4 regions of the Lactiplantibacillus plantarum genome follow, and region 1 is predicted to be linked to each of the others. Evidence: predicted binding sites of a transcription regulator. Region 1 holds the regulator's gene; each other region holds the start of a gene.
The links. The regulator NrdR, encoded in region 1, represses ribonucleotide reductase genes. The targets are predictions, from matches to a motif close to ACACNATATATNGTGT.
Positions count from the first base shown of each region.

Region 1 (8,048 bases):
GATAGTCCACGATCTGATCGTTGAACTTACCAGCAACCGACCGTTTAGCCAATGAAGGACTAATTGACTTTGCAATTGCTTCCGTCGTTACGCCGGCATCAAATTGCTTTTCAGCACCATCTGGGAACTTAACATTAATACTTGCCATATACTTGACACTCTCCTTAAAATTTACCCACTCACCAAAACACCGCGCCGGGACGACAAAAAAGTCCCTAATGCCAGACTGAACTAGCATTAGGGACGTCATTGACGTGGTTCCACCCGATTTTTCAGTGTCATCAAAGACACTGACTCATTAGCGCTAATAACGGAAGCGTTCCGGCTCAATTGAGCATGTTCACAAAAGTGGTATCTTCGTAAACCCGGTCCAAGACTTCCAGAACAAGGTCTTGGTCTCTGCAATCCATGGTAAACAAAGCGTGTCTTTTGCATCTGTTTTCATTAAACCACTTTTAAACTAAAAGTCAACTCTTGATTTTAAGCATCGGGATTGAGTCGTCGATTACGACCGACCATCTCAATCTCACTCGCAAGGTAACGTACCCGTTGCATGATTCGCTGCGCTTTGACTGGTTCTTCATCACCCTTTTGTGAGAGCGTCAAATAACCATCTTGCAATTCTTGCATCGAAAAATTAGACGAGAAACAAGTTGGCAGTTCCTCCTGCATTCGATACTCCAGAATAACCCCGAGCACATCGTCCCGAATCCAAGTCGACGAAGCATCCGCACCGATATCATCAATCATGAGAATCGGTGCCCGTTTAATCGCATCGACCTTATCCGCCGACGTATTGTTACTAATCGAGCGCTTCATCTCGACCGCAAAACTCGGAAAATGAATCAAGGTCGTATTGAAACCCTTAGCTGCCAACGCGTTCGCCATCCCACCGAGTAAATAAGTTTTACCGACACCAAATGAGCCGTAGAGATATAAGCCCCGGTGAAAACGCTTGGGCGCTTGTGTATAGGCATCAATAAAATCAAGTGCTGCCATTAATGCTGTCGCCCGGTCACCATCTTGATCATACATCTTTAAGTCCGCCGTCTGAATATTTTTCGGCATGCTGATTGATCGAACCCGCTGTTGCAATGCGTGAGCAGCTTGCTGTTCTTGCATTTGTGGTGTTGGCTGATAAGCAATGTCAATCAAGTGATTACTCATCACTAATGTCGGCTGATACCCAGGTGCTTGAGTTGGCTCGTGCCGCGCAATTTTACGTTTCTCTTCACAAAATTCATATAATTTAGCCGCTGAACGTTCTAGCGCATCCGAAGATAATTCGTTTTGATGAGCAGCTAAAAACTGGCGAACATCTGGATCTTGGTACACAGCTGTCATTAACGCCTCATACCGATGATTCAAGTTTTTCCGATTCATTAACGTCCGGAGTGTTTCTGAGATATTCTCCATGTTTTAGTCCTCCTTTTCCGAATTTGTCTCAAGCTTTGCTAGTCGATCAGCAAGCTGTTTGCGTTGGGCAGCAGTAATTTGTTTACCGGTCTGAGCTGGTTGCTTACCACTCTCAGTCTGTTGCTGTTGTTGGGCCCACTTTGGCATAATCTCCTTACGCGTCGGTCGATTGTTCTTGCGCCGTGTTGGTGTTGATTTCGGCTGTTTACGTTGCTTCAAATACATCAAAGCCGCTTCCGGCGTCGTAATGCCGTGTTGTTGCCAATCATTGGCGACTGTTTCTAGCAAATTACGATTAAGGGCAGCTAACTCCCGATTTTGCAATAAGTAGTAGATCACCATGTTGATGACGGCATTGGGTAATACCCCCCGACCAATTAAATCATGAACTAGTCGGTTCTCACCGCTCGTCACAAAACCATGTTTCTCCTGCTTCAAAGCTGATAAAAAGTCATACGGCGCTGTCTGCTTAGCATACGTCACGAGTTGCTGCTCAGCCGTTGAGAGCTGTGCTGAAGCCTTGTTATCCTTAGTGGTCGTCGTTGCAACCGTTGCTTCCGTAGCGACCTGCTGACTCGAAACTGCGGGCCGTTCATAGCGCCGCGCAATCAATAATTTCAATTGATTTTCATCAAACTGACCCGTTGTTAAACTAGCCACTTCACTGATTAACTTAGCCATCTCAATCTCACTGATGCCGTAGACCCGACTTTCCGTAATGATCAGTTGCCGTGAACTCGCAACCTGTTTGAGATCAACATAGTTCTGCTTCAAAATTTGCCCCAACAGTTGCCAGTCAAAGTCATCGTCACTGAGCACGGGCGAGTGATCCTCGGCCGGTTCATTGGCCGCCAATTGGGCGCGCACCTTTTGCACTGAAAGAGGTGGCGTCGTAACTTTTTGACTATCAACGTGAAACACATCTAAGATATTTGCCGTCACGTCTTTGGCAGCCGTCAAGTCAATCGGCTGTGCTGCAAAATCGCCAGCAAGTTGTTGATAACGTAACTCACCGACCGTATCTAACAATAGGACACTCAATAGATCATCCGCAAAGAATTGTAACGCCAGTAATGGTGCTTGTAATTGATAAATGTACATGGCACCCAATTCATCTTGTTGATAATAGCTGCGCAACAAGCCAGTTGCTTCAAGTTTACGCCGAGCCGCTAACACCGTCGGCAAGTCCACATTTAGGATGCCCAGCAGTTCCGCGTGACTGCGTCGATTGCTCAGCTCATTCTCGCTACTCTGTAAGCTACGTAACGCCGCGTACAAGCTATATGCCAATGGCCCCATCAGTGGCAAGTATAATTCCGCCAATACAGCTTGTTGCGCCGCACTGAGCGCTGGTGCTTGCGGGACCACTAACCCAGTTTTGGGTGTTAAGGGTTCATCATTTGGCATGTTGTTCACCATTCTTTTTAACTAATCTTTTTTTCGTTTAGGTGCGTGGGTCGTCTTCGCTGACGGTTTTGCCAGTTTGACCTTATCACGCTCCATCATATCTTGGAGTTCATTCAAGAAGACGTGCATATCCTTGAATTGCCGGTAAACACTGGCAAAACGAATGTACGAAATTTCGTCAATATCTGCCAATTGCTCCATGACATACTCGCCGATAACTTGGCTTGAAATTTCATTTTCGCCCAGTGACCGGACCTTATTTTCAACATCATCAACGACGCCCGTCATGGTTTCCATGCTAACGGGTCGTTTCTCGGCCGAGCGAATAATTCCGCGCAAGACTTTTTCACGATTGAATTCTTCGCGGGCACCATTTTTCTTAATGACTAATAATGGCGTGGCTTCGACCCGTTCAAATGTTGTGAACCGGAACCCACAGTTTTCGCATTCCCGGCGCCGTCGAATCACGCGACCATCATCAGTTGGTCGACTGTCAACCACGCGGGAGCCATTATGATGACAATGTGGACATTGCATAGACTTCTCACCCCTTGTAACAACTAACAATCAGTTTTTCTTTATTTAGTAATAGTTTTCAGCCATTTTAACACGGCTGCTTTAGTTTTATCAATGTTGGCCCCGTTATCAATGACAACGTCAGCCCTTGCGACCTTCTGTGCAAGTGGCATTTGGCTGTCAATTCGTGCCTGAGCCGCCTGTTGCGATAAGTGGTTACGCGCCATCAACCGCTGCAATACTACGGCGGGTGATGCCGTCACAACCAACACTTGATCACAAACATGTTGCCAGCCACTTTCAAATAACAACGGCACATCTAAAATAATTGCGTCGGGCTGTTGCTGGTTTGCCGCGACAATCGCTTCGAACATCGCGTACTGAATCGGTAACCGTGTAATTGCGGTTAAGTCTTGTAAAGCTTGAGCATCGTTAAAAACCAACTGGCCAAGCCATGGCCGATTCAGTCGCCCGTCTGCCAGCACTGCTTGCTGACCAAAGTGCGCCACAATCTTTTGGGTCGTCGGTTGGCCTGGCCCTTCAACCTGCCACGCGATTTTATCCGCATCAACGATTGGTAACTTAGTTGCCAGCAGCTTAGAAACAGTCGACTTACCAGTGGCAATGCCACCAGTCAATCCAATCAACTTTGTCATCTTGATCACCTACAACCGTTGTTCTAACGGGCAAAAATGGGTCCCTCGCTGTGCCACTTTGATTTTCTCAATAATTGTGCCACACCGTTCGCAAGGTTCCCCTTCACGACCATAGACGTGTAAGTGATTTTGAAACTGACCGGCTTCACCAAATGCCGTTGAAAATGAATGAACAGTGGTGCCGTGACCTTTAATTGCCATCGCCATTTCATCAATAATGTTTTGGCGCAATGTTGCAATCTCATCAGTAGTTAGTGAATTAGCAGGCCGCATTGGATGAATCTTACTCATCCATAGCGTTTCGTCCGCGTAAATATTCCCAATGCCCGCAATCTTACTTTGATCCAACAATAGTGGCTTGATCATCTTTTTCGACTTGCCAAAAGTGGCCGTCATATAAGCCAGTGTTAACTGTTCAGCAACGGGTTCCGGGCCAATTGTCCGCAATCCCGCCACCGTGTTTTCTTCACCGGTCGGCACGAGCGTCATTCGCCCGAACTTACGCGTATCGTTGTACAGCAAATCACGATCATCGGTCAGATGGAAGATCACGTGCGTGTGTTTACCTTGATCTTCACCACGCGGTACAACATTATACTTGCCTTCCATCCGCAAATGCGACACCATCGTCAGACCATTGCTAAAGCGAAACAACAAATACTTCCCCCGCCGATCAATGGTCTGGATCGTTTGGTTGGCTAAACGCTGTTTGAAACTATCGACATCATTATTAATAATTTTCGGCCAAAAAACCTCGATACTAGCAATCGTTGCCCCGCTAACCAGACGATTTAAGCCGCGACGAACAGTTTCAACTTCAGGTAATTCAGGCATGGTGGTTCCCCCTATTTTGCATCGTACCAAGTATCACCGTAGTGGCTCTCAACCTTTAACGGTACGGCTAACTGTACGGCGGAATCCATCACGCTTGGCACTAATTTTTCTAAAACTGGAATTTCTTCTTTTGGCGCTTCAAAAATCAATTCATCATGAACTTGTAACAGCATGGTTGCTTTCAAACCCGCAGCCTGTAACTTATCTTGCATCTTAATCATCGCAATCTTGATAATATCAGCCGCACTCCCTTGGATGGGGGTATTCATGGCTGTCCGTTCAGCGAATGAGCGTTGGTTGAAGCTCTTGGAATTAATATCTGGCAAGTACCGGCGTCGATGTGAAATGGTTTCCACATAACCTTGTTTTTTCGCCGTTTGGACAATTTCATCCATATACTTTTTGACACCCGGATATTCTTTGAAGTAAGCGTCAATAAAGCTGCGAGCCTGTTTACGCGTAATGCCGATATTTTGTGACAAGCCGTAATCACTAATTCCATAGACGATTCCAAAGTTAACCGCCTTGGCTTGCCGTCGAATATTTGGCGTCACCTCTTCAGCTGAGTTCAAATGAAAGATTCGCATGGCCGTTGCGGCATGAATATCATCACCCGCTTTAAAAGCGGCCTGCATATTTTCATCATCAGTAATATGCGCGAGAACCCGTAATTCGATTTGCGAATAATCAGACGAGAAAATCTGCCAACCTTCATGACTAGGAACAAAGGCTTGTCGAATCTTACGTCCTTCTTCCAAGCGCACCGGAATGTTTTGTAAGTTTGGATCAACGGACGATAACCGGCCAGTTTGGGTCAACGTTTGCAAGTAGCGCGTATGCACTTTTTGATCAGCAGAATGAATGGCATCTAACAAACCGATAACGTAGGTCGATTGAATCTTCGAGATCTGCCGATATTGTAAAATATTAGCGACGATTGGTGCTTCCGGTGCTAACTTTTCTAGAACGTCTACGGCGGTAGAATACCCTGTCTTGGTCTTCTTGATTACGGGTAATTTCATTTCTTCAAACAAGATGTGACCTAGTTGCTTAGGTGAATTAATATTGAACTCTTCACCGGCTTCTTGATAAATCGTCTGTTCAATTTCACTCAACCGTTCTGTAAACTGACTGCCCATGGCTTTAAGTCGACTGCTGTCGACCGTAATGCCGGCGATTTCCATCTGAGCTAAGACATTAGCCATCGGTTTTTCGATATCATCGTAAAGTTGATCCTGCTCATTGGCTGCCAATTCCTTTAATAACTGTGGCTTCAAACTAGCGATTGCGGCCAATTTCCGGGCGAGATGACTAAAGAAGACGTCATCATCTTCAGGAATGGCACGCTTAACGCCCTTACCATAAACGGTCTCGTCACTCGGCAAGTCAGTGTACCCGTGTTGCTCAGCTAAACTTCCCAAGTCGTTACTGTTATCATTTGTATCTAATAAGTATGAAACGAGTAAGAGATCAAAGTCGACTTTACCTAGCTGAATACCCAAACGATTAAGCCCGACCGTCGTGCGTTTCATATCAAAAACGTCCTTGGTAATCGTTGTGCTACTCAAGAGGTCAGCCACAGTCGGTTGCATTAATAATTCCACATCCCGACTGATGTACCAGTGATCATCCGCTCCGATGGCAAAGCCAGCAAAGGCCGACGTGTGGTAGTTTGGCGTTGGCATCTCCAAGTAAAAGTCCACGTGGTCGGTAAATTGTTGCAATTCCGTCAGGTTAGCTTTCGTCAAGACGGTATAATCAATGGGCGTTGCTGGTTCGTCCGACTGTAGGTGTAATTTCTTCAAAAATGATTGAAAGTCCATCTTCTGATAAAACGCGGCCAGCTGGTCAAGATCCGGGCCATCATAGGATAAATCAGCCAATTGAACATCAATCGGCGCATCCCGCTTGATTGTTGCTAGCACCTTAGCTTGCGCCGCTTGTTCGCGATCCTCAATCAGATGTTCCTTCATCTTGCTCTGCTTCATGGCATCGATGTTTTCATAAATGCCTTCCATCGTACCATACTGTTTGAGTAATTTAAGGGCGGTCTTCTCACCAACCTTGGTGACACCCGGATAGTTATCCGAGGTATCACCTGTCAACCCCTTCATATCAATAATTTGTGCCGGTGTGATGCCCAGCTTTTCTTCAACGTGCGCCGGCGTATAGCGTTCCACTTCAGAAACACCTTTAACGGTCACGGCCACCGTGGTATGCTCGGTCGTCAACTGCGTCAAATCACGGTCACCAGTGACGACCGTCGTGGTGTAGCCGGTTTGATCCGCTTGACCGGCCAGTGTACCAATAATGTCATCGGCTTCGTAGTCTTTTAATTCATAATGTTTGATACCATATGCGTCTAATAGCTGTTTGATATACGGCATTTGTTCAGAAAACTCACTGGGCGTCTTAGCCCGGCCACCCTTGTAATTATCGTACATGGCTGTTCGAAACGTGGTCTTACCCGCATCAAAAGCCACTAACATATCCGTGGGTTCGACTGCCTTGATCATGTGGTCAAGCATTGTGTTGAAGCCATAAATGGCGTTGGTATGCAGGCCGTCTGGATTTACGAACCGTTCCAGTTGACTATGCAACGCAAAGAACGCCCGAAATGCCACACTGTTACCATCAATCAGTAATAATTTTTTTGCCATTAGTTTGCTCCCCATCTCTTAATTTAAATCATCATTTTTATGAAAATCCGTCACTCAGACCATTAATACCACTCGATTGACGGTCTGATTCGCAGCGCCTGTCAGTACAGGCTGAACGACTAATTATTTACCCTTATAATTGTACCAAACAATTAAGTAAAACGGGAGTTCGGTCCACCGAAAACCCGTGAAATAACTCATTTTCGGTAAATTAAAAGGATTATGACATCTTGGTCATAATCCTTAATAATTATCTTAATGATTAGTCGCGGCTTGAGCCACCGAAGATTTGGACGAAGTAGAGGAACAAGTTAACGAAGTCCAAGTATAATTGTAAGGCCCCAGTAACGGCCAAACCAGTCGATGAAACCTGGTCACCATATTGTAAATACATGTTGCGCATCCGGTTAGCGTCCCACATGGATAAGCCGGCGAAGATCAATACACCAATGTATGAAAAGATGTAACTAATCATGGCACTTTGTAAGAACATATTGACCAGTGAAGCGACAAACAACCCGATTAAAGCTGCAATCAAGTGCGTCCCAATACGTGAAAT
Region 1 covers NZ_CP039121.1:1,419,733-1,427,780, reverse strand. The annotation lists gene thrS (threonine--tRNA ligase) at 1-148, opposite strand, end outside; gene dnaI (primosomal protein DnaI) at 481-1,416, opposite strand; gene E5260_RS06500 (replication initiation and membrane attachment family protein) at 1,420-2,823, opposite strand; gene nrdR (transcriptional regulator NrdR) at 2,845-3,360, opposite strand; gene coaE (dephospho-CoA kinase) at 3,402-3,995, opposite strand; gene mutM (bifunctional DNA-formamidopyrimidine glycosylase/DNA-(apurinic or apyrimidinic site) lyase) at 4,005-4,829, opposite strand; gene polA (DNA polymerase I) at 4,841-7,489, opposite strand; gene E5260_RS06475 (Bax inhibitor-1/YccA family protein) at 7,752-8,048, opposite strand, start outside.

Region 2 (8,048 bases), 970 kb from region 1:
TGTAAATGCCGACTAGAGGATTCGAACCTCCGACCTCCTCATTACTAGTGAGATGCTCTGCCAACTGAGCTAAGTCGGCATGTGCGGGTGAAGGGACTCGAACCCCCACGTCGTAAGACACTAGAACCTAAATCTAGCGCGTCTGCCAGTTCCGCCACACCCGCATGATGTTAATCATGCCTTGTTGCCGGTTCAAACAGTTCTTACTGGTATGCCTTGACAACTATTTAACTTTATCATCATGTTGAATACTTGTCAACAACTTTTTTCAAATAAATGGATAAATATACTTTTTACTGGATAAACAAGTTATATTTTTCCGACAAGAAATATTATAGCACGGTAGCCGAAAATAGCAAACCCTATTTTCAAAAAAAGGTGAATAAATTTCAGTAAACCCAGCTTTTTCGCCCTTTTGCGCCTGAAATGTTCTCCCGACATTCTGCCCGTCCCGCAATTATTTAGTCAACTCGGCCGTTATTTCCACTCACATTTTAAAATCGACAGTTCCCTTTAATACTCATTAATTATGCAAAAAAAGCGAACTCGCATCACTGCGAGTTCGCTAACTTCATCTCAATTAACCTTGTTTTTCAATCTTCGTCTTACCGTGCATATATGGAACTAATACATCTGGAATCGTAACCGTCCCATCTTCATTTTGATAGTTTTCCAAAATAGCTGCAACGGTCCGACCGACAGCTAAGCCACTCCCGTTCAAAGTATGAACGAATTGCAATTTGCCATCGTCATCGCGATATTGAATGTGCGCCCGCCGAGCTTGGAAATCAGTACAATTTGAACAACTCGAGATTTCCCGGTACTTGTCTTGTTCTGGGAACCAAACTTCCAAGTCATGTGTCATGGCAGCTGTGAAGCTCATGTCACCAGTCGTTAACGTAATAACGTGATATGGTAACCCAAGTTTCTTTAGCAATGATTCGGCATTGTTGGTCAACTTCTCTAATTCATCCCATGAATCTTCTGGTTTCGTGAACTTAACCATTTCAACCTTATTGAATTGGTGTAAGCGAATCAAGCCTTTCGTATCACGACCAGCACTACCAGCTTCTTCACGGAAGGCTGGTGATAAGGCCGTAAAGTAAACTGGTAATTTTTCAGCGGGAATAACTTCATCACGATAATAGTTGACTAATGGCACCTCGGCCGTTGGAATCAACGTCAAATCTTGCGTCGTAATCTGGAAAGCGTCTTCCTTGAACTTAGGAAATTGGCCGGTACCGTACATAGATTCATCAGTGACCATGTATGGCGGCAAAACTTCCGTATACCCTTCAGCTTCGTGCTGGTCTAAGAAAAAGTTGTAAACGGCGCGTTCCAGTTTAGCACCATCGCCCACGTAGTATAAGAAACGACTACCAGAAACCTTAGCACCGCGCTCAAAGTCTAAGATGCCTAAATCTTCACCGATATCCCAATGTGCTTTCGGCGTAAAGTCAAAATGCCGTGGTGTCCCGATTCGACGTAATTCAACGGCATCTTCTTCTTTCAAGCTAACTGGTACGTCGGGATGGGGCATGTTTGGTAAATGTGCAGCCATATCCTGAACTTGGGCATCAACTGTCCGCCGTTCTTCATCCAACGTCTTCACATCGGCGCTAACTTTTTGCATTTCTGCAATTTCGGCACTAGCGTCTTCCTTGTTCCGCTTCTTCTGTGAAATTTCGCCTGAAACTTGGTTACGCGTCGACTTCAATTGTTCGCTCTTGGCGATCAATTCACGACGCTTTTCATCAGCGGCCAATAAATCATCGATGTCACTCGCAGCAACACCCCGATGACCAAGCTGTTCTTTTACAAAATCTGGATTTTGACGAATCATTTTAACATCTAACATAACGACGTCTCCTTTTCACTTTTAATCGTAAATAAAAACAGTCTCTCCTCCCAATTGGGACGAAGAGACTGCGATTCGCGGTACCACCCAAGTTCAGGATCATGATTAATCCCACCCTTAAACGGATAACGGCCGTGCCGTGCAGTATTACCTGCCCACATTGTCGCGCCGGAGTTTCGACTACCGATTCACACCACCCACCGGTTCTCTGAACGTCTACTTAAAAACGCGCCGTGTTTAATATTCACTGTCTACTATAAAACATTGATTCTAAAAAGGCAACTAGCCTAAACTAGCCACTTTTTCGTCGATCAACCGAATGACTTCCTTACGCGCATCCGCATCGGCGACAAAGTCCAGCTGATCCCCGTCGATCTGCATCTTCGGGCTATGATCATAATTAGCGTACCAGTCGTCATAGCGTTCATTCAAAGTCTGATAATATTTATATAAATCAGGATCTTGATCAATTTGTTCGTAAGAACGGCCCCGCTTTTGGATTCGTTTGAGCATCGTATCAAAAGAAATATTGATATGAATAAGTAAATCAGGACTCTTTTGATGAGACGCTTCTGGCAATTCCTGCATCATGTTATCTAATAATGAATCATAAATGTCAACTTCGGTATTCGTCGCCCGGCCAAGATCACCATTCAAATGAAATAATAATGAATCTTCAAAAATCGACCGGTCTAAGACGTCCAGATCGTTAGCAAAAGCTGATTTAATACTGTCTAACCGTTTATTTAAAAAATAGATTTGTAATAAGAAGGCGTACTTCTTAGGATCCTTATAAAATAACGGCAAAATGGGATTATCATCAACTGACTCGTAAAACGCTTTAGAACCAAAGTGGTTAGCCACTAACTGCGTTAAACTCGTCTTGCCGGCACCGATTGTTCCTGACATTACAAGCATGGGGCGTCTCTCCTTTTAATCACGTCAAAATTTTGATTATCTCTAAAAGCAACACTACATATTGTACGCACCCACGTCTTAAAATGCAATATCTGGTGAGTCAATTCAGTAAAAAACTTCGCACCAGCCACAACTGCGACGCACTAGTCAGCGATCCAAGCAACTCACTAACACACACTGGGTTACTACCCAAGCCGGCGCTGGTGGCACTTCAGCTTTGAGTGCGGCCTCTGACCAGCATAATCTGTCGTGACCAAATAATACTCAGTTGAGACGAACCCACATTGCTAAACCGAAGACAATTTAAAAGCGCACGCTAGCTAATTCCTAACGTACGCCATAAATGGTATTAATTGGGGCCATCAATAATACGGCTAGCTTATTACTTGGCCGCCTTTTCTCGAGCTTGCAGCAAACTGACGTACTGTTCGAGAGTCAAATTGTGCTTAGTCATGAATTCCGCACTCGCCTTACCAACGTAACGGAAATGCCAAGATTCATAGTCAATCCCAGTCGACTGCTTACCATCTTTAGTAAAGCGCAACACAAATCCATAGTCCGCCGCGTGATTAATCAACCACTGCTGACCCTTGTTCTTGTCGGATGATGACAATAATTGATTACCATGAGTGCTGTACCAGTGCGTGTTCATGATATCTGCTGCGAGACCAGTTTCATGCTCACTACCACTAGGAACTGCGACATATTCTTTAGTCAGCTTTAAGGCTTCCTTGGCTGATTTTCCTTGATTCTCATAGGTTTGAATCGACTGATCCCAAACCTCTTTTTGATAAGCGACTGAACGATACCCAGACACGATTGTTGCTGGATAGCCGGCTTTTTTTGCCCCCGCTAGAAAGGCTTCCAATGGTTTGACGATAGAACTACGGACTTCAATACCATCCACGCTCGACTTATTAAATGTCATCTCAGCGCGCTTATGCCACTTATTGACGACCACTAAGTCGCTATCGGTCGATTTAACGCCTTTCGGTAAGGCACTAATCAGTCGTTGCCGCTTGGTCTGCGTCTTCGTCGACTTAGCACTCGTAGAACTACTAGTCGCTTTAGACGTCAACTGGCTAGCACCACAGCCAGCCAGGACACCTGCTAATGACACTAATGCTAGACCTCTTAACAAATTTCTCTTTAACATCTCTCTCGCTGCCTTTCTCATTTCAGCTTAGCATAGTCATAGCCGACTAGCCTATTCTTAAGGATAAGTTTGCGAATTTTTAATGATTCCATATTCTCATTCTATCAAATTACCATAGATATCAGATTAGCGCACCCTCAATTTGCCGCTTGCTATCATTACAATCGTGCAAGCCCCCACTCATAACGATCCGCCGTGACCATCTGTTGCGAGCAGTGTTATCAGCATAAATCAGGACACCTAAAAATACGACCGCGCCTTGAGTTGACAGGTCCAACTCTCGCCGTCAAAAAATGCGATTGACCCAGTGTCAACCGCATTTAATCAAACTATCAAAGTGCGTGCTTAATCTTGATGGTGTCGTTTGCGTGTCAAATCAACCTTGTCTAGCGGAATCATCTTAGTATGATAGCGAATCTTATAATAGACATACAAGATGATGAATAACGGGATGCTCATATAGGTCACCCCAATAGCCTGCCAATCAAGCGTTGCAAATGAATGTAAGTCTTGACCAATAATGACCACGACACACAAGATAAAGGCGAACCACGGGCCAAATGGGAACCACTTGGCATGGTACCGCAATTCACTCAATTGATGCCCCTGCTTAACAAACGCGCGACGGAAACGCAGATGCGAAATAGCGATTCCTAGCCAAGCGATAAAGCCCGTTAACCCACTGGCCGAAACGAGGAAAATATAAATCCGTTCACCGAATAGACTCGACAAGAACGTGAGTAATCCAATCACCGTCGTTCCTAATAATGCCATGATTGGAATCCCACGACGATTGACCCGACCAAATGTCTTGGGGGCATAACCCTGTAATGACAAAGAATATAACATCCGTGTCGAGGCGTACATCCCCGAATTAGCAGCTGACAATACGGACGTCAAGATCACTGCGTTCATCACACTGGCCGCAGCCGCCAACCCAGCCCGTTTAAAGACTAACGTGAACGGACTGATGGCAATATCGCTCGCTGATGACCCTAGAAGATCTTTCGACGTATAAGGAATAATCGCCGCAATCACGAAAATGGCTAAAATGTAAAATAACAAAATACGCCAGAAAACTTGTTTAATAGCCGCCGGAATACTTTTCTCCGGTGTTGCTGACTCCCCGGCCGTGATCCCAATTAATTCGGTTCCTTGAAACGAAAAACCAGCGACCACGAAGACACTCAAAATCGTTGGAATTCCACCGACAAATGGTGCCTTTTTATAGGTAAAGTTACTGAGGCCAGTGGCATGACCGCCCATGATTCCCACGATCGTCAAGACACCGATAACCAAGAATACGAGCACGGTCACCACTTTAATTAGCGAAAGCCAGTACTCAGTTTCTCCAAACGACCGGACTGACAGCGCGTTGATCGTAAAAATCAAGACGAGCGCAATCAGACTAAAAACCCACCCCGGCACGGATGGCAACCAGAACTGCATGACAATCGCCGCCGTACTAATATCGACCGCTAACGTGATTGCCCAGTTGAACCAGTAATTCCAGCCCATCGCAAACCCAAGTGCCGGGTCAACAAACTTCGTGGCATACGTGGAAAACGAACCTGAAACGGGCAAATAAGTTGCCATTTCGCCCAGACTAGTCATTAAAAAGTAAACCATCACTCCAATACCAACGTAGGCCAGTAATGCTCCCCCCGGCCCAGCCGTTGAAATTGCCGAACCGGACGCGACAAACAGCCCGGTCCCGATACTACCACCTAATGCAATCATGGATAAATGCCGCGTCTGTAAGGAACGATGCACTTCCTGATGTTGTTTTTCTGCCATTGCAGAACCTCCAAAAATCGATTTATATCTAAAAGTGTTCACACCGATTCAGGTTAGCACAATCAAAATAAAAAGCCTCTTTGCCTCACGATAACGTGCGCAAAAAGACTTTAATCAGATTGATTGACATAATTGCTGATTTCATCGTCGATAGCGCCCCGCAACTATTCTAGCTGCGACAGTCCTTGATTTATTCAACCAAGGCCCAACGGATGAATCGGTCACTGATCCATCGATTTCGGCGGTTGCCCCGTTCACTGACCTTCATAAGTGGTGACCCACTTCCAGCCGGCTACTATTGTTAACCGCATCCTCTTCTTTCGATATACTCAACCATTATATCTGACCGACCATCTTTTGACAACCGGTCACTAATGTTAATTTTAATAAAACTGGTCTGGTAACATTGTCTTACCTAACGCCTTGTTATCAGAATAATCAATTGGAATATCCACCACAACTGGACCATCCGTGGCAAAGGCCTGATCAAGCACTTTTTCCAAATCAGCAGGTTGGTTTACCCGCAAGCCAGTCGCACCAAAGCTTTCAGCATACTTCACAAAATCAACTGGGCCAAAGTGGACCGCTGCATCCTCGCCATACTTCATTTCTTCTTGGAATTTAACCATATCGTAGGTGCCATCATTCCAGATCAAATGAACGATATTTTGCTTCAGTCGAACAGCCGTTTCCAGCTCTTGGGCGGAAAATAGGAAACCACCATCACCAGAGACAGATACGATTTGCGTATCTGGACGAACCAAAGCCGCTGCGATTGCCCAAGGTAAGGCCACCCCTAGCGTTTGCATCCCATTACTGAACAACAAGTGCCGTGGTTCATAGCTCCGAAAGTGACGCGCCATCCAGATATAATGACTGCCGACATCGACCGTCACTGTCATGTCATCACTGACCCGTTGTTGTAAGGCTGCAATTACTGACAGCGGATGATTTAACTTGGACTGCTTATCAATATTAGGTACGAAATCACGCGTCTGAAGCCGTTCTTGTAATTCACCCAAGTAAGCTCGCGCACTATCGCTAATATCATAGCCCTTCATGTACGGCAACAAAAAGTCTAACGTCTGGGCAATATCACCGATCAATTCGGTTTCCGGTTGGAAATTATGATCAATTTCAGCGCGCATTGCATCGATAACCACGATACGGGATTTGCCTTCCGCATTCCAGTTGCGGGGTTCATATTCAATCGGGTCATAACCGACCGCAATCACTAAGTCGGACTTCTTTAGTAACATATCCCCTGGTTGGTTACGGAATAACCCGACCCGACCGAAGAAATGGTTGGCTTCCAAATCACGTGAGATCACGCCTGCCGCTTGGAAAGTCTCGACAACTGGTAGATTAGCAGCAGCCACCAAGTTCCGAATTGCTTTCGTCACTTCTGGTGAAGAAGCCCGCATCCCAACTAGCAAGACCGGCAACTTAGCTGCTTTGATTTTTTGTGCTAATAACGTGGCTTCGACCGGGCTAGCAGGTCCTAACTTAGGTGCCTGGATTGGTGTAATAACAGGTGTGCGTACAATCGAATCAGTGACATCTTGTGGCACACTAACAAAGCTGGCGCCCTGCTTAGCAGCTGTGGCTTCTTGGTAGGCGTTTGCGAGCACTTCCGAAATGTTTTCCGGTTCTTGAACTTCCGCACTGTACTTTGTAATCGGCTTAAATAGTGCCGCGTTATTCATACTTTGGTGGGTCAACCGTAACAAGTCAGCACGCTGAACTTGACCAGAAATTGCCAAGACTGGGTCACCTTCAGCAGTTGCCGTTACGAGCCCCGTGGCTAAATTGCTGGCACCGGGGCCAGATGTTGTCATCACTACACCAGGTTTCCCAGTAATCCGACCGATTCCGGCAGCGATAAACGCGGCATTCTGTTCATGCCGCGTCACGATCAACCGCGGACTTTTCGGGTTGACTGGGTGCTCCAAGCGCTCAAAGACCCGATCGATCTTAGCGCCTGGAATCCCGAATACGTACTTAACGTCGTGGTTTACAAGGCTGTCGACGATCGCATCGGCCCCGTAATATTTCTTATCTGGCATGTTGTTCCCCTCTATCTTGTGAAATTCATTGTTAGAATACCATAAAAAACGCTTTAATAACAGTATTTTCAGCCTTGTGAAATAAAGTGTATCATTTTGAAAATGATCCCCGATTGGCAAAAGCGCGTCAATATTGGTTTACCAAGCGAAACCGCTCCCAATTTTTATCGAGTTTGTACGACGTCTCACTTATGTGCCCGCATCCGACTAAGCAACGCATTTAATTGGGCCATTTTATCATCTGAGTAATTCG
Region 2 covers NZ_CP039121.1:2,384,805-2,392,852, forward strand. The annotation lists tRNA gene E5260_RS11310 (tRNA-Thr) at 7-79, opposite strand; tRNA gene E5260_RS11315 (tRNA-Leu) at 83-164, opposite strand; gene serS (serine--tRNA ligase) at 581-1,858, opposite strand; gene E5260_RS11325 (deoxynucleoside kinase) at 2,141-2,776, opposite strand; gene E5260_RS11330 (M15 family metallopeptidase) at 3,159-3,932, opposite strand; gene E5260_RS11335 (amino acid permease) at 4,278-5,729, opposite strand; lysine riboswitch at 5,873-6,054, opposite strand; gene alsS (acetolactate synthase AlsS) at 6,113-7,795, opposite strand; gene E5260_RS11345 (Rrf2 family transcriptional regulator) at 7,981-8,048, opposite strand, start outside.
Region 2: the regulator NrdR is predicted to act here: its motif matches at 2,828-2,843, upstream of E5260_RS11325 (deoxynucleoside kinase).

Region 3 (8,048 bases), 1.3 Mb from region 1:
TAGCACTCAATATTTAATTTAAATAAAAAGCTCTCAACCGAATGGCTAAGAGCTGTTACATTTCATAAAAACAAAAGGCACAAGATGAAGCAAACTTAGTGCTGCTTCCTTCCGGACCTGACACGATTCGTAAATCCACCCTTGCCTTTTGGCCTTGCGGCAAATACTATAATACATGATTTGCGCCACAATTACCAGCCATCGGCCTAATTTTTTTCAGCAGCTTCACGTCGTGCTTTTTTAGCCGCCTTTTTCCGTTTACGAATCCCACGGAAGAAGTTTTCCAACATCTCGCCGGCCGGACGTGCCAAGATGCGTTCATGAACCGTTACTTGATGATTTAACCGGGTATCATCCATCACCTGATACAAACTACGAACGGCGCCAGCCTTGGGATCACGGGCACCAAAGTAGAGTTCAGGTAGCCGTGCATTAATAATAGCCCCACTACACATCAAACATGGTTCCAAGGTGACATATAGCTGACAATCGGCTAATCGCCAACTATGCAAATATTCGCAAGCTTCCTGAATCGCAATAATTTCCGCGTGCATCGTTGCATCCTGACCATGCTCCCGTAAATTGTGACCACGGCCAATAATTTCACCCTGGTGAACGATCACGGCCCCAATCGGCACTTCGCCAATTAAGTAGGCCATCCGCGCTTCATGTAATGCTTCTTGCATCCAGTCTTCCGCTGTTGGTTCCGTCACGACTATCCCTCCTTTACACTTTGTAGGATGTAATACCCTTTGTCCTTCTTAATCACCTGACAATTACCAAAGGTCGTTTGCATCAATTTCTTCGCAGATGGTGCGCCCTGCTTTTTCTGTAAAACGACGGTGAGTGTTCCACCAACGACTAGCCGTGAAACGGCCCCCGTTAACATCGCATCCACCACTGCCTTACCTGCGCGCACCGGTGGGTTGGTGACAATCGCCGCGTAATTAGTCGCGGTCACTTGTTGATAGACATCAGACGTAAAAATATTGGTATTCGTAATTTGGTTCAAAGCAACATTTTTACGCGCTAAGCTTAGCGCTAACTCGTTCACATCGACCATATCAACCGTTCGTTCGGGTGATTGATACGCGAGCGCCATCCCAATGGGACCATATCCGGTTCCCAAATCTAGCATTGGGCCCGCTGGCAAATCAGTTGGATCAAACGCTGCAAGTAGTGTTCGTGAGCCGTAATCCACGGTACGCTTGGAGAAGACACCGTTGTCCGTCGTAAATTTAAACGAGTGATTAAAAATTTCAAAATTCCATTGCTTTTCATCATGCACAATATCCGGATTGTGTGTATAATAATAGTTGGTCATATTTATTTTCCTCTAAATTTCTGGTCTATATCTATGATAACTGATTCAGCGAGTGAACCACAAATAATTTAAAAAACTTTTTAGTCGGTTAAAAGCTGACACTAACACAACATCTAGGGCTTGTGATTTTTACCACACCCTAGATGTTGTGTTTTTTGATTGTTTTTTTCACCACATGTTGTATACTAAATTTATCAGAAAAACGAGTTAGGATGATGAAAAATGAAAAAAGTTACTGTATTTACTAAAAACAACTGCATGCAATGCAAGATGACTAAGAAGTTCCTCACGGCGCACAATATTGCCTTTGAAGAGAAGAACATCAATACGAATCCTGAATACGTCGATTACCTGAAGAATCAAGGTTTCCATGCTGTTCCGGTCGTTGAAATCAATGGCGAAGACAGCATTGCCGGCTTCCGTCCGGATGCTTTAAAACAATTAGCTGTTTAGTTTGTTCACGCTTTTTTGCGTGGTTACATAGCTGGTTTACCCTTTAAAATATGATAAACGACCCACAATCATCAACCTACTGATTGTGGGTCGTCGATTTTGCCAGCCACAATTATACTGATAGAAAGAGGATTCCTTATGACCTTAAAAGATTTAAAAGACGTCACGTATTACGACTTAAATAATGAGATCAATATTCCCGTTAACAATCAGATTCCGCTCAACAAGGATCAGGAGGCACTTGCCGCTTTCCTTGAACAAAATGTTGAACCGAACACGATGAAATTTGATAGTCTTAAGGCGCGCTTTGACTACCTACGTGAACACGACTATTTGGAAACCCCTGCCATTGATAAGTATGATTTTAGCTTTATCGAAAAACTTTACGATTACTTGCGGTCGCAAGACTTCCACTTCAAGACGTTTATGGCGGCTTACAAATTTTATGCCCAATACGCCTTAAAGACGGATGATGGCGACTATTACTTGGAAAACTTTATTGACCGTGTGGCAATGAACGCCCTCTACTTTGCTGATGGTAATGAAGACTTGGCGATGGACCTGGCCGACGAAATCGTTCACCAACGTTATCAACCAGCCACCCCCAGTTTTCTCAATGCTGGCCGGGCCCGGCGTGGTGAATTGATTTCTTGCTTCTTGATTCAATCGACCGATGATATGAACTCAATCGGCCGGACGATTAACTCCGCGTTACAACTTTCTCGGATCGGTGGCGGGGTCGGTATTAACCTCAGCAACTTACGGGGTGCCGGTGATCCAATCAAGCATATCGATGGCGCTGCTAGTGGGGTCGTACCCGTCATGAAATTATTAGAAGACAGTTTCTCCTACTCTAACCAATTAGGTCAACGTCAAGGTGCCGGGGTCGTTTACCTTAGTGTCTTTCATCCAGATATTATTGCCTTTCTTTCTGCTAAGAAGGAAAACGCCGACGAAAAGATTCGGCTCAAGACGCTTTCACTCGGTGTCACCGTACCCGACAAGTTTTACGAGTTGATCAAGGCTGACGCTGATATGTATCTCTTCAGTCCTTACGGCGTTGAACGCGAATACGGGGTACCGTTCTCATATGTCGATGTCACCAAAGAATACGACAATATGGTTAAGAACCCGAACATCCGTAAAACTAAGATCAAGGCGCGTGACCTTGAAAATGAAATCAGCAAGTTACAACAAGAATCTGGCTACCCATACGTCGTCAACATTGATACCGCGAACCGCGAAAATCCTATCGACGGTAAAATTGTGATGAGTAACTTGTGCTCAGAAGTGATGCAAGTGCAAACCCCATCATTAATTGATGACCAACAACAGTATGAGAAGTTGGGAACTGATATTAGTTGTAACCTTGGTTCGACTAACATTGTTAACTTAATGACCTCTCCAGACTTTGGACATTCTGTTGAAGCCATGGTGCGCGCGTTAACTTTTGTTACTGACCACTCTAACGTCGACGTCGTTCCTTCCATCCAAAAAGGGAACCGTCAAGCCCATACCATTGGGTTAGGTGCCATGGGGCTCCATGCCTTTTTCGCGAAGAATCAGATGGAATACGGCAGTAAAGAAGCCGTTGACTTTACCAATATCTACTTCTTACTCTTAAACTACTGGACCTTAAAAGCTTCTAACGAAATTGCGCGTGAACGTCACGAAACCTTCGTTAATTTTGAAAAATCCAAGTATGCCGATGGTTCTTACTTTGACAAGTACACCACCCAAGATTGGCAACCAAAATATGACAAGACCGCTGCACTGTTTGACAGTATCTTCATTCCAACCAAAGCTGATTGGGAAGCCCTCAAAGAAGCCGTTATGCGTGATGGTCTCTATCATCAAAACCGGATGGCTGTCGCCCCAAATGGGTCAATCTCGTACATCAACGATACGACTGCCAGCCTACACCCAATCATCAACCGGGTCGAAGAACGACAAGAAAAGAAAATTGGTAAGATTTATTATCCCGCTCCTTACCTATCTAATGATACAATTAACTATTATAAGTCAGCATACGATACTGATATGCGTAAAGTTATCGATGTCTATGCGGCTGCTCAACAACACGTTGACCAAGGAATGAGCTTGACCCTCTTCATGCGGTCAACTATTCCAGCTGGCTTATACGAATGGAAAGATGGTCGCACTGATAAGATGACCACGCGGGACTTAAACATTTTACGGAACTACGCCTACCGCAAAGGGATCAAATCGATTTATTATATTCGGACCTTTACGGACGACGATGGCGAAGTCGGTGTTAACGAATGTGAAAGCTGCGTAATTTAGTATCTTAGATCTCTAGGAGGATAACAAATGGCAACAGACTTGGCTTACTACCAAAAACTGCTCAGTAATGGCAACTATAAGGCAATTAACTGGGATCGAGTTTCAGATGCAATTGATAAAAGTACTTGGGAAAAGTTAACCGAACAATTTTGGTTAGACACCCGGATTCCAGTTTCCAACGACATGGCAGACTGGCGTGAATTAGATGATGATCACCGGTGGGTCGTGGGACACGTTTTCGGCGGTTTGACGCTGCTAGATACGTTACAATCACAAGACGGTCTGCAAGCACTTCGCCGCAACGTCTTAACCTCACATGAAACGGCCGTACTAAATAACATCCAATTCATGGAATCTGTTCATGCAAAGAGTTATTCAACAATTTTTGAAACATTAAATACGCCGGACGAAATTAATGAAATTTTTGACTGGAGTGACAGTGAAGAATTCTTGCAAGCAAAAGCCCAATGGATCTACAAGCTTTACGATAACATCGACGAAGATCCATTGAAGCAAAAAGTTGCAAACGTCTTTTTGGAAACTTTCCTGTTCTATTCTGGTTTCTATACGCCACTGTACTACTTGGGGCACAATCAATTGCCAAACGTTGCCGAAATCATTAAATTGATTTTGCGGGACGAAAGTGTCCATGGCACTTACATTGGTTATAAGTTCCAATTAGGCTTCAAAGACCGTTCTGAAAAGCAGCAGGCAGAATTTAAAGACTGGATGTTCGATTTCTTATACAAACTCTATGAGAATGAAGAAAACTACATTCATTTAGTTTACGATCAAATTGGTTGGTCTGATGAAGTCTTGACTTTTAGTCGTTATAACGCCAACAAAGCCTTGATGAATCTCGGCCAAGATGCCCTCTTCCCAGATACTGCGGAAGACGTTAACCCGGTCGTCATGAACGGGATTTCAACGGGGACTTCTAACCATGACTTCTTCTCACAAGTTGGGAATGGTTACCGCTTGGGTCAAGTTGAAGCAATGCAAGACACCGACTACGATATTGGTAATCCAGACGATTAATCAACACGTTAGTTCACAAAAATGCGGCGCCTATCCGGGCCGCATTTTTGCTAGAAAATTTTATCTTGGGGGTAGTTTAGAATGGCAATTCATAATATCTGTGTTTTTTGTGGGTCTAATTCTGGTTTAGATCCCGCATTTAGTGACAAAACGGTGGCACTCGGTCAATACTTGGCCGCTAATGATTACCAACTCGTCTATGGCGGTGGCGACCATGGTTTAATGGGGAAAGTCGCCAAAGCAACTATGGATGCTGGTGGCCGCGTTATCGGGATTATCCCGCATTTTCTGGTCGCAAGAGAACTTGCATTTAAGGACGTCACGACTTTTATCGAAACGCGCACGATGACCGAACGCAAGGAAAAGATGCTTCACCTCGCTGACGCCTTTATCGTTTTACCTGGCGGGTTTGGCACCTTTGAAGAATTCTTACAAATGCTATCTTGGAGTCAAATGGATATTCACCAAAAGCCGATTGCGCTCTACAACATCGACGGCTTCTACGACGATCTAGTCGCCATGCTACAAAAGACCGCCGATTTAGGGTTTGCCCCCGAGGCTAACCTCGACCTATTCATTAATGGGCATGATCTTGATGAAATTTTCGCTGGTTTCCATGATTTCAAACATGTGTTACCGCCTAAGTATACGAACTAAATAATCTAGCCTACGCAAAACAGCTCTAGTGCTTCTGCCACAATTAGTTCAGCCCTCATCATATTAGTCGGCTGAATTCTAAAGTCATCATAAAATGCCCCATCATTGCTTCTCGCAGTGATGGGGCATTTTGCTATGTCATTAACGATACTTACTTTATGACATACTATTCAGTTATTTCAATCGTTTCAACAACCATACTGGCCGGTGCCGCTCAGACTTGTGTACCCGGGTATTAACGACTTGTAGCAATTGTAAAATGGTGAAGATTAGTGAATTACGTTTTCGGTACGCAATGTACTTCGGTTCCCACTCGGTCACATACTTCTCTTTGTACGACCGTAATCCCTGAAAACCATATAACTGGTAGCCATATTCGTAAATTAAATGAGCAATTTTTTCTTGAATAAAACTGTAGCGTGAAACCCCTACACCGGATAACGGTGCCATTCCCATATTGAAATAAGCATAGCCATCGTCACGCGCCTGTTCAAATAGGTGCACAAAGACCGTGTCCATAATGCCGGATGGCGCCGATTTGCTCGACCGCATTAAGTCAATTGAAGTCGTCTGATGATTTCCCTGCGGCATAATATTCGCAAACGCGACAATTCGGTGGTCAGGATCATAAACGACCGCTACGGGTGCCTGATTGAGATACTGCTCATCAAAAAATCCGAGCGAGAATCCTTTTTCCGTCTCACCTGCTAACCAACTATCCGAAACGGCTCGTAATTCAGCCATAACGTCGGCACTGAACGGTGGCTGCAAGATGGCAAACTCATAGTGATCACGGGTAAACTTATTCATTAGGGCCCGCTCACCCCGTAGCCGTTTACCAGCCAAACTAAAGTCTGCCAATTTAACGTGCCCTTCTTCACCAGTTTTGATAAAGTCAAAGCCCATTTCGTGTAGGCGCATCGTCAGCATCTCACTAATTTCGTAAAAGACTAGCGAGCACCCGTCACTATCTGCGTCATCCAATAACTGTTCCAAGGCAGCTTGTAATACCGCTTGATTACCGAATGGCTCTCCCATAATAATCAGTTTATCAGCCTTCTGCTGGTATAAGAAGATCAGTTGATCGACCCCATCGACTTGATAGTAATATGCTAACTTATCATTCAAATAAGCCAAGTGTGAGATTTCATTGCCGCCATAAGTTTCAATCACTTGTTTGACCCGAGCCGCATCCATCTTTTGACGCAATCGGGCGTTATAGCCACTCGCAAAGTAGCGGTACATAATAATCAAAATCATTGCCGCTAAGACTAACCCAATCACCCCAAATAACCAGAGCTTTTGTGATGGGAAGAACAGAGCTTCAGGAACCGCATGCCGATGATGAATTTGGGGCGCGTTATAGACCCCCACAATCGTATACAAGATAAAGGTCACCACATACACGCAGCTAACCCACAACGTTTGCCCCCACGAAAAAGCCAACCGATCACGATAATAAGCATGCCGCGACAAAGCCACTAGCGCTAGAATCACAATCAAGAAAATCACAAATTTCATCGAAATTGCATCATAAACGACGAGCCAGCGAATCGTATTCAAAATTGCAATCAGCAGGACAATCACCGTTGGCCAAAAAGCTTTTTTGACCCGGCCAGCAGTTCCCAACGCCACCCCAATCAGTAAGAAGGCCATAATAATACTGCTGGCCTGATTAATAAAGAAAAAGGTGTACGGATAAAACTGTAAGAAGAGTTTATTGTTATATGCAAAGTTAGGGACCGTTGACATCAACAACATCAGAAAACCAGAAAAATAGAGAAAAACCGTCAGTACCATCTGAGCAACACGTTGTAATGCCTGCTTAGGAATACCCGCTAAGCGCACGTTTAAGCGATGGCCGGTGTCATGGATGAATAAGACCAACCCGATGGCAAACGGGATAATATAGTAGAATAACCGGTAAAATAAGAGCCATGCGACTGCGTCTGGTCGAGAAACTCCGACCGCACCGAGGCCAAAAATCATGAAAACGTCGAATGACCCAATACCACCGGGTACCATTGACACTTCACCGACAACCGAAGCAATCACGAATAACGGCACGACCGCTGCAAAATCAATGGGTAATCCCATAAAGTTTCCAATTAATAAGAAGAACAGCACACAGCCAGTCCATTCACCAAACGACCCACTCAATAACCGAACGACGTTGCCGAGCGTAAGGCCATCGAAGAATTCCGAATCGTTGACTCGTGTAAAAATAAAGATGGCTGGAAAATACAGTGCACCACCGACGAGCCAGATCCAG
Region 3 covers NZ_CP039121.1:2,684,558-2,692,605, forward strand. The annotation lists RNA gene ffs (signal recognition particle sRNA small type) at 67-153, opposite strand; gene tadA (tRNA adenosine(34) deaminase TadA) at 207-713, opposite strand; gene E5260_RS12670 (class I SAM-dependent methyltransferase) at 716-1,324, opposite strand; gene E5260_RS12675 (redoxin NrdH) at 1,547-1,777, shown strand; gene nrdE (class 1b ribonucleoside-diphosphate reductase subunit alpha) at 1,916-4,081, shown strand; gene nrdF (class 1b ribonucleoside-diphosphate reductase subunit beta) at 4,109-5,119, shown strand; gene E5260_RS12690 (LOG family protein) at 5,201-5,776, shown strand; gene mprF (bifunctional lysylphosphatidylglycerol flippase/synthetase MprF) at 5,951-8,048, opposite strand, start outside.
Region 3: the regulator NrdR is predicted to act here: its motif matches at 1,461-1,476, upstream of E5260_RS12675 (redoxin NrdH).

Region 4 (8,048 bases), 750 kb from region 1:
GAAGGGAATGAATAACTATGACGCAGTCGCCATATTGGCAACGGATCGCGGCCAAAGCTCAGGCCGCCCAGCGACCGTTTTTTAGTTTAGCACCGATGGAAGCCGTGACCGGCTCCGTTTTTCGCCGGGTCGTGATGCGCGCTGCGGCCCCCGATGTCTTTTATACTGAATTTACGAATGCGTTAAGCATTACCCACCCGAAGGCTAAGTTTACAACGCGGGGACGACTATATGTTGATGAGGCCGAGTCGCCCCGACCAATCGTTCAACTTTGGGGCAATAGTGGTGAGGACTTTACGAAAGCGGCCCATGAAGTGAAGAATCAAGGTTATCAAGCCATTGATCTTAATATGGGCTGCCCAGATATGGCGGTCATTAAAAATCATAGTGGTAGTGATTTAATCCGACATTTTGATCGTGCCAAAGAAGTGATTGAGGGCGCACGTCAAGCAGAGCTTCCCGTTAGTGTTAAGACGCGGTTGGGCTTTGACGATGTGCATGAGTACGAGACTTGGATTCCATTTTTGTTGCAACAGCAGGTTCCCGTGTTAACGGTTCACGTGCGCACGAAGATGGAGATGAGCAAGGTACCAGCGCATTATGAGTTAATTGATAATTTAGTTCAAATGCGTGATACTTTGGCACCAGCGACGCTATTACAAATTAACGGGGATATCCTGGATTATCAGGCTGGTCTGAAGCTTGCCAAAGCCCATCCAGGAGTCGATGGTATCATGATTGGCCGCGGTATTTTTCAGAACCCATACGCTTTTGAACCGATTCCCCAGCCTCATTCAACGCGTGACATGCTAGAATTGTTACGGTATCAAGTAGATCTGTATGATCAATTTATTGGCTTAGGTCTACAAGGGCATTTCGCACCGCTTCAACGCTTCTTTAAGATTTATGTTCGCGGTATGCGTCATGCGGCCGAATTGCGCAATGAATTAATGCAGACGAAGACAACGGATGATGTCCGTGCGATTATTGATCGCTTAGAGGCTAAGCTACCAGCGGATTAGGTCGCGTTATTTTAACTAAAACGGCTATATTTTTGCCATTTAGCTGTGCTTGATTAAAATGGTTTTAATGTCGAACGTACCGCATCTAAAGTCAACTGCAAATTAAATGCTAGCCTGTAAGTGGACCATAAAATAAGCTAGGTCCTTCAAGAAGTTAATTTCTTGGAGGACCTAGCTTATTTTGTGGTCTAAATTATTGTAAACCGGTCATCGAGTAAGGTAACTTGTTCAGGTGATAAGCCAACGATTTGAAGCTCACGCTGTTTAGTCACAAAAATGGCGCCGTAAATATCGGGTCGCTGAGTTGCCCAATCGGGAATCGGTTGGCCCGCAAAGAAGAGCCGCGTCGTTTCGATTTCACCATCAATGGAAGCTTTCGAGAAAACGGTGACACTTTCAAGGTCGTTTTGTCGGGGATAACCCGTTTGCGAATCTAAGATGTGGTGGTAGGACTGGCCGTTAAATTCAAGGTGCCGCTCGTAAATACCGCTGGTCACGGCCGAGCAGGGGCCAATCGTAACGCTGGCAATCGCGTTACCGCGGTCAGTGGTGGGATCTTGGATACCAACGCGCCATTGCCCATCCGGATGAAGTGGGGACGTCCCCACCATTAACAGATTACCACCTAGGTTGATCATTCCGGCCCGCTGTCCAAATGCTTCCCAGTAATCTTGAATGCGGTCGGCAATGTAGCCCTTGGCAATTGCGCCTAGATCCAGCTCCATTCCCGTGACCTTGAGAAGCACACTGAAATCAGCGTCATTACAAATGACGGCTTCGGGGTCGATCAAGGCCAATCGTTCGTTAATTGCAGACTGTTCAGGGACGTGCGCGTTAGTAAAACCAATGTGCCAGAGTTTCACGAGCGGACCAATCAACGCATTGAAACCAAAATGTTGTCGACTGAGTTCGACAGCTTGCCGAACGAGTGTATAGGTGGCGGCGCTCACTTGAACGGGGTGTTGGCCCGCCGCCTGGTTGATTGCCATGACCTCAGAAACAGTCCGGTTGACAGTCAAGCGGTCTTCATATTGGTCGATAAGATCGCAAGCAGCTTGTAGGTACTGGTCACTATCACTACCAAAAAGGGTCAAATCAATGTCGGTACCGAGCGCGTGATGAGCTTGGTGTCGACGCTGCTGAGCGAGTGCAGGAATTGCTGTCTCGCCATTATAAGCTAAAGTTGTCATAAAACCAGTCCTATCTTTCATAAATATCAACGAGTTCAGCAAACTGAACATTTATTCCCGCTCAGTTAGAAGTAGGCACAATTAAATCAGTTTCCCTGCACAGTGATCTAATTCGTGTTGAATAATTTGTGCTGTGAAGTCGTTGAATCGTTGTTGTTGCGGTTTAAAGTGTTGATCTTTATATTTCACCGTGATTTGGTGATAGCGGCTAGTCGGACGTTCACCAGGTAAGGACAGGCAGCCTTCCTTAGTCTCGTAAGTGCCGTGATGATCAATGATCTTCGGATTGATCATTGCAATTGCAAAGGGACCGAGTTGCACGACAATAATTTGTTTGTTGACCCCAATCATATTCGCGGCCATTCCAACGCAATTATCGGTGTGTGCGGCGAGGGTATCCAGTAAATCAGTCAAGACTTGAGTGTCTGCAGGGGTTGCTAAGTCAGCAGGGACACTAAGCGCGGCGGGATCATGCACAATTGGTCGAATCATTTGATGTTCCTCCATTGATTAGTCATATTAATTTAATTATAGAGAGCACGGTTGACAGAAGCAAGCCGTTCGCTAGTTGTCAGGCCCTAAAAAACACACCACACTCACACAAGTCAACGTGCAAATGTGGTGTGGCCTTCAATTAGTACGACAATTTAAATGTTGGCGTTAAGGTGCCCGCCTTTAAGGCGTCATTAGTTGTGGTGGGAACCTGGTTGTGTTCAGGCTGCCAATTTGGATCTTTAATCAGTGCGATATTAGTCCCTTGATAATTCATGGTCATTTGATTAGCGTCGTTGAGGGTCAGTTTTGCAACATTGTGATCGATTGTGAACGTGGCACGTGTATCACTTAACGTTAACGTTGCGCGACTACGAATGGGCGTATGTCCGCGTCGGAACCAAGCAACTTGATGATTGGTACTGAGGTACAGACTCATTGCTGGTCTAGCGCTGACCCAGCGACCTAAGAAATCCCGAGTCGTGACTGAGCGAACGGCGCTGACTTTTGATGTTGCTGGTTGAACGGTGGGCGTTTGTGTGTCAGTGGCAGAATGGCATCCTGTCAGTAGCCCTGTCAACAACAAGCCAACGATTATTCCCCTGCTTTTTTGCATAATTATTCTCTCCTCCAATGTCCACATCCCTCAATGAGGACTTAATTTCATTATAGCGAATCCGCCGCATGAGTTAAACAAAATAGTCATAAGTTAATCAGTTTACAACAACTTGGTTGTGTTCAGCTTAATTTTTAACGAATTAAAATTCGGTTTATGGCGTGTGAAAAATATTGAAAGCAAGCCGTATCAAGGTTGGTTCGGTAGTTAACGAGATTGATTAAATATTCTGATATTAGATAAAAAACAGTATAAAAAATATTTTTTAAATATTCCAAAGACGCACTAACCGGACGATTAAAGCGATTTGGTGTACACAACTGAAGGTGACAGTTAATTTTGGCAATGGGCAAGTTAATGGAAATGAGCTACTATATATAGTATTGATTCAAACAGAACGCACTATCAATTGTATTCAATCAATGACTTTGAAAAGTGGGGAATTAAGATGCTAACAACGACAACTAACGATATATTAGACCAATTACGGCCACTGACCGTCACAAAGCGGGGTGGCGCACAAACGAAATTTCATCCGTATAAAATTGACTTTGTCTTACGACGGTTGTTAGCGACTGATGACGAGGTACGGGTCGTCAAGCAGGCCCTTGTTGCCCAGTATCAAGATGCTGACAACATTGATACTCGGGAGCTACGTAGTACCATGATGCAGATTTTGAATGCGCAAGGCCTGACCGCGGCAGCTAAGGCATATCAGGATTACTTTGAAGCTGAACAGCAGCGGTTTGCGGCAGCAACTAATGTTCAAGGACGGATTGAAAAGTTGTTTGAGCGCGATGCCAGCGTTGTGCATGAAAATGCAAATAAGGATAGTACGATTTTTAACACGCAACGCGACTTAGAAGCCGGTGCTGCAAGTCGCGCCATGGGCTTGAAGATGCTACCAGATGTCGTGGCTAAGGCGCATCTGCGTGGCGATATCCATTGGCATGATCTCGATTATTCACCAGTCACGCCTGAAACGAACTGTTGCTTGATTGATTTTGACGGCATGTTCAAAAATGGGTATAAGATTGGGAACGCCGAAGTTGCCTCACCCCGGTCGATTCAAACGGCCACAGCGCAAATGGCGCAGATCATTGCCAACGTGGCTTCATTACAGTATGGTGGCTGTTCCGCTAACCGGGTCGACCAATTATTGGCTCCCTATGCGGCAATCAACTATCAAAAACATATGACTGATGCGAAAAAGTGGGTCCCTGCTGATCAGCGGGAAGCTTATGCGAAAGCCAAAACTAAAAAAGATATCTATGACGCGATGCAAGCCCTTGAGTATGAAATCAATACGTTATATTCGTCACAGGGCCAGACGCCGTTTACCACGGTCAATTTTGGTCTAGGAACTAGTTGGATTGAACGAGAAATTCAAAAGGCGATTCTCCAGATTCGAATCAAGGGACTCGGTAAGGAGCACCGAACTGCGATTTTTCCTAAATTGATCTTCACGATGAAGCGGGGGTTAAATTTAAGTCCGAATGATCCCAATTATGATATTAAAATGCTCGCGATTGAGTGTTCGACCAAGCGGATGTATCCCGACCTTTTAATGTATGACAAGATCAAGGCATTAACGGGGAGTTTTAAGACGCCGATGGGGTGCCGGTCCTTCTTACAAGGTTGGCGTGATGAAAATGGTGTCGAGGTAAACTCGGGCCGGATGAATTTGGGCGTGGTGACAGTCAACCTGCCACGAATCGCGTTAGCCGCACATGGGGACCAACAGTTGTTCTGGGAAATCTTCGAGGAACGGATGGCGACTTGTCATGAAGCACTCGCGTACCGTATCGAACGAACGAAGGAAGCTAAGCCGGAAAATGCCCCACTCTTATACATGTATGGGGCGTTTGGTAAGCGGCTACCAGCAGGTGGTAATGTCGATGAGCTCTTCAAAAATCAGCGGGCGACTATTTCACTGGGATACATTGGAATTTATGAAGTCTGCACGACCTTCTTTGGTCCGAACTGGGAACAAGACGAGCACGCGTTAGCTTTTGCGGAGACCGTGGTGAAAGCGTTACGGGATAAGTGTGCGCAGTGGGCGGCTGAAAGTGGCTATCATTATAGTCTGTATTCAACGCCGGCTGAATCGTTGACGGATACGTTCTGTCGTGACGATATTGCGAAGTTTGGCCGGATCGCAGATATTACGGATAAGGAATATTACACGAATAGTTTTCATTATGATGTCCGTAAGCACCCGACGCCCTTCGATAAATTAACTTTGGAGGAACGTTTTCCACAATATGCGTCAGGCGGCTTTATTCATTATTGTGAATATCCTAATTTGACTCAGAATCCTAAAGCCTTGGAGGCCGTCTGGGACTGGGGCTATGATCATGTCGGCTATTTGGGAACGAATACGTCGATCGACCAGTGTTTTAAGTGTGGGTTTAAGGGTGAGTTCAAGGCCACTGCCCGTGGGTTCGTCTGTCCAGAATGTGGCAATCACGACCCTAAATACTGTGATGTTGTTAAGCGGACGTGTGGGTATCTAGGTAACCCACAACAACGACCAATGGTACATGGTCGCCACGTTGAAATCGCGTCCCGTGCTAAAAATATGTCTCCGGAGATGATTAAGAATGCCGCGCGCTACGAAAGGACCAAACAATCCGATGCCCAAAGAATGGCTGGCAGAGGACTTAAGTGAACAATATGTTGCTGATTATAAGGCATTTAACTTTGTTGATGGGGAAGGGGTCCGCTGTAGCTTGTACTTGAGCGGCTGCCCATTCCACTGTCCAGGCTGTTATAATGTGGCGGCACAAAATTTTCATTATGGACAACCGTATTCACAAGAATTGGAAGATCAGATTATTGAAGACCTTGGGCAAGATTATGTGCAAGGGTTGACGTTGCTAGGTGGTGAACCGTTTCTAAATACTCAAGTCGGCATTCGGATTTGTGAACGCATTCGCTCCGAATTTGGAAACACGAAGGATATTTGGTCGTGGTCAGGTTATACTTGGGAAGAATTGCAACAAGACTCTGAGGATAAACTGAAGATGCTATCATTAATTGATATCTTGGTAGATGGGCGCTTTTTACAAGATAAGATGGATCTCTCGCTACAATTTCGGGGGAGTTCCAATCAACGTATTATCGACGTTCCTAAGTCGCTAACAGCTGGTAAAGTCGTCATCTGGGATAAGTTGGTTAAGTGAAATTAAGACTGGTAAAAAGAGCGTTATGACGAGGTCGTCACGACGTTCTTTTTTGTTACGGTCAATATAACGGTTACATATAACCCTTAATAATTTTTTTAATTAAAGTCTGTAACTATGTCTCGATATTTTAGTTAAAAGCGGTTATACTTTACAGGAGTTGTCAATTTATATTGACATAAAGAAATCATTAAAAGCGAGGCTTCATGAATGTATCGTTTTTTTGTTCAACCCCAAGTTGATCACAGCCATCGAGCTGTTTTTGGTTATGAATTACTGTTACGTAAAGAGATGAATGGTCACTGGGCCGTTCCGAAGTCGTTCACTGAATTATCATTAGATAAACAAGCTGAATTATTAGAACAACTTGCTAGTCAATTGCAGACGAAAGCGACTAATCAGGTGTTAGCCCTTAATTTAAACCGGCAACAAGCTGAGGACGACCTGATGTTAGGGACGATCATTTACCTAAAAAAAAGGTTGAATCCGGCCGCGCTGACGATTGAGTTGACAGAATGTCCTTCATTAAACGAGATTCAAAAATATAGTCTCTTTTTCCACCAACATGATATTAAATTAAGCATTGATGACGTGGGGACGGGCTCGAACACGTTTGAGAATATTCGCCACGCACTACCGTTTGTTGATCAAATCAAGTTTGCGATGCAAAACTTACGGATGAGTGGGCAAGCGGAGCGCATTCCTCATGAATTAGCATTTTGGCGTGATATTGCTCAGTCTTACCATCTGGAATTTATTCTGGAAGGTGTCGAAGACCAGGGTGATCAAAAGATGGCTGAACAACAAGGTATTGAATGGCACCAGGGTTACTATTATGGGAAACCGCGGTTAGTCGATGATGGTCGGCAATTGGTCAACGGCGGATGCTGAGAAAGGATCCTTACGATGACATGGTCTAATTGGCGAATTTCGCCGTTCGTAACGAGTATTTTCTTTATATTAGGTGTTCTAACACTTTACTGGGTCCTCTTTAATTGGATTACGACGTGGTTTCATGCCCGTCACATTAACATTGACGATGATACCGTCAATGCTTGGCACGGTGTGATTTACATGTTGGTCTTTGTGTTTGTCATGCAACTGTCGGTCGTCGGTAAAGCAGATAGTTGGGAGTTTGTTAACTTTCACTTGATTGCCGTCGTGTTCTGCTCGTTTTTTTTGAATATTCGAATGCCGTATTATTCATTGTTACCTGTGGTCATAGTGTACATGGTTTTCGACCAGTCGATTTTTTACTGGGAATCGTGGAGTTACGCCGTCGTGTTCGTGCTATTTTTCTGGAGCATGAATTATCTACGGCTGTGGGTACCTAAGCATCGGTATCCTTGGCTATATTACTATGGCGCGGTCGCTTTTTACGGCGGAATCTTGTGGGGCCTGATCAAGCTTAAATATTCGCTGGATTGGGACAATACTTTACAAGAATATGGCTACTTAATGATTTTTGCAGGATTATTGTACGCCTACGTTAATATGCTGACCCAAGATAGTGAGATTAAATTACGGTTGGCCCAGTTTGCGA
Region 4 covers NZ_CP039121.1:671,241-679,288, forward strand. The annotation lists gene E5260_RS02970 (tRNA dihydrouridine synthase) at 18-1,022, shown strand; gene E5260_RS02975 (FAD:protein FMN transferase) at 1,211-2,212, opposite strand; gene E5260_RS02980 (peptide deformylase) at 2,294-2,704, opposite strand; gene E5260_RS02985 (lipoprotein) at 2,847-3,320, opposite strand; gene nrdD (anaerobic ribonucleoside-triphosphate reductase) at 3,769-5,991, shown strand; gene nrdG (anaerobic ribonucleoside-triphosphate reductase activating protein) at 5,957-6,505, shown strand; gene E5260_RS03000 (EAL domain-containing protein) at 6,716-7,396, shown strand; gene E5260_RS03005 (GGDEF domain-containing protein) at 7,412-8,048, shown strand, end outside.
Region 4: the regulator NrdR is predicted to act here: its motif matches at 3,689-3,704, upstream of nrdD (anaerobic ribonucleoside-triphosphate reductase).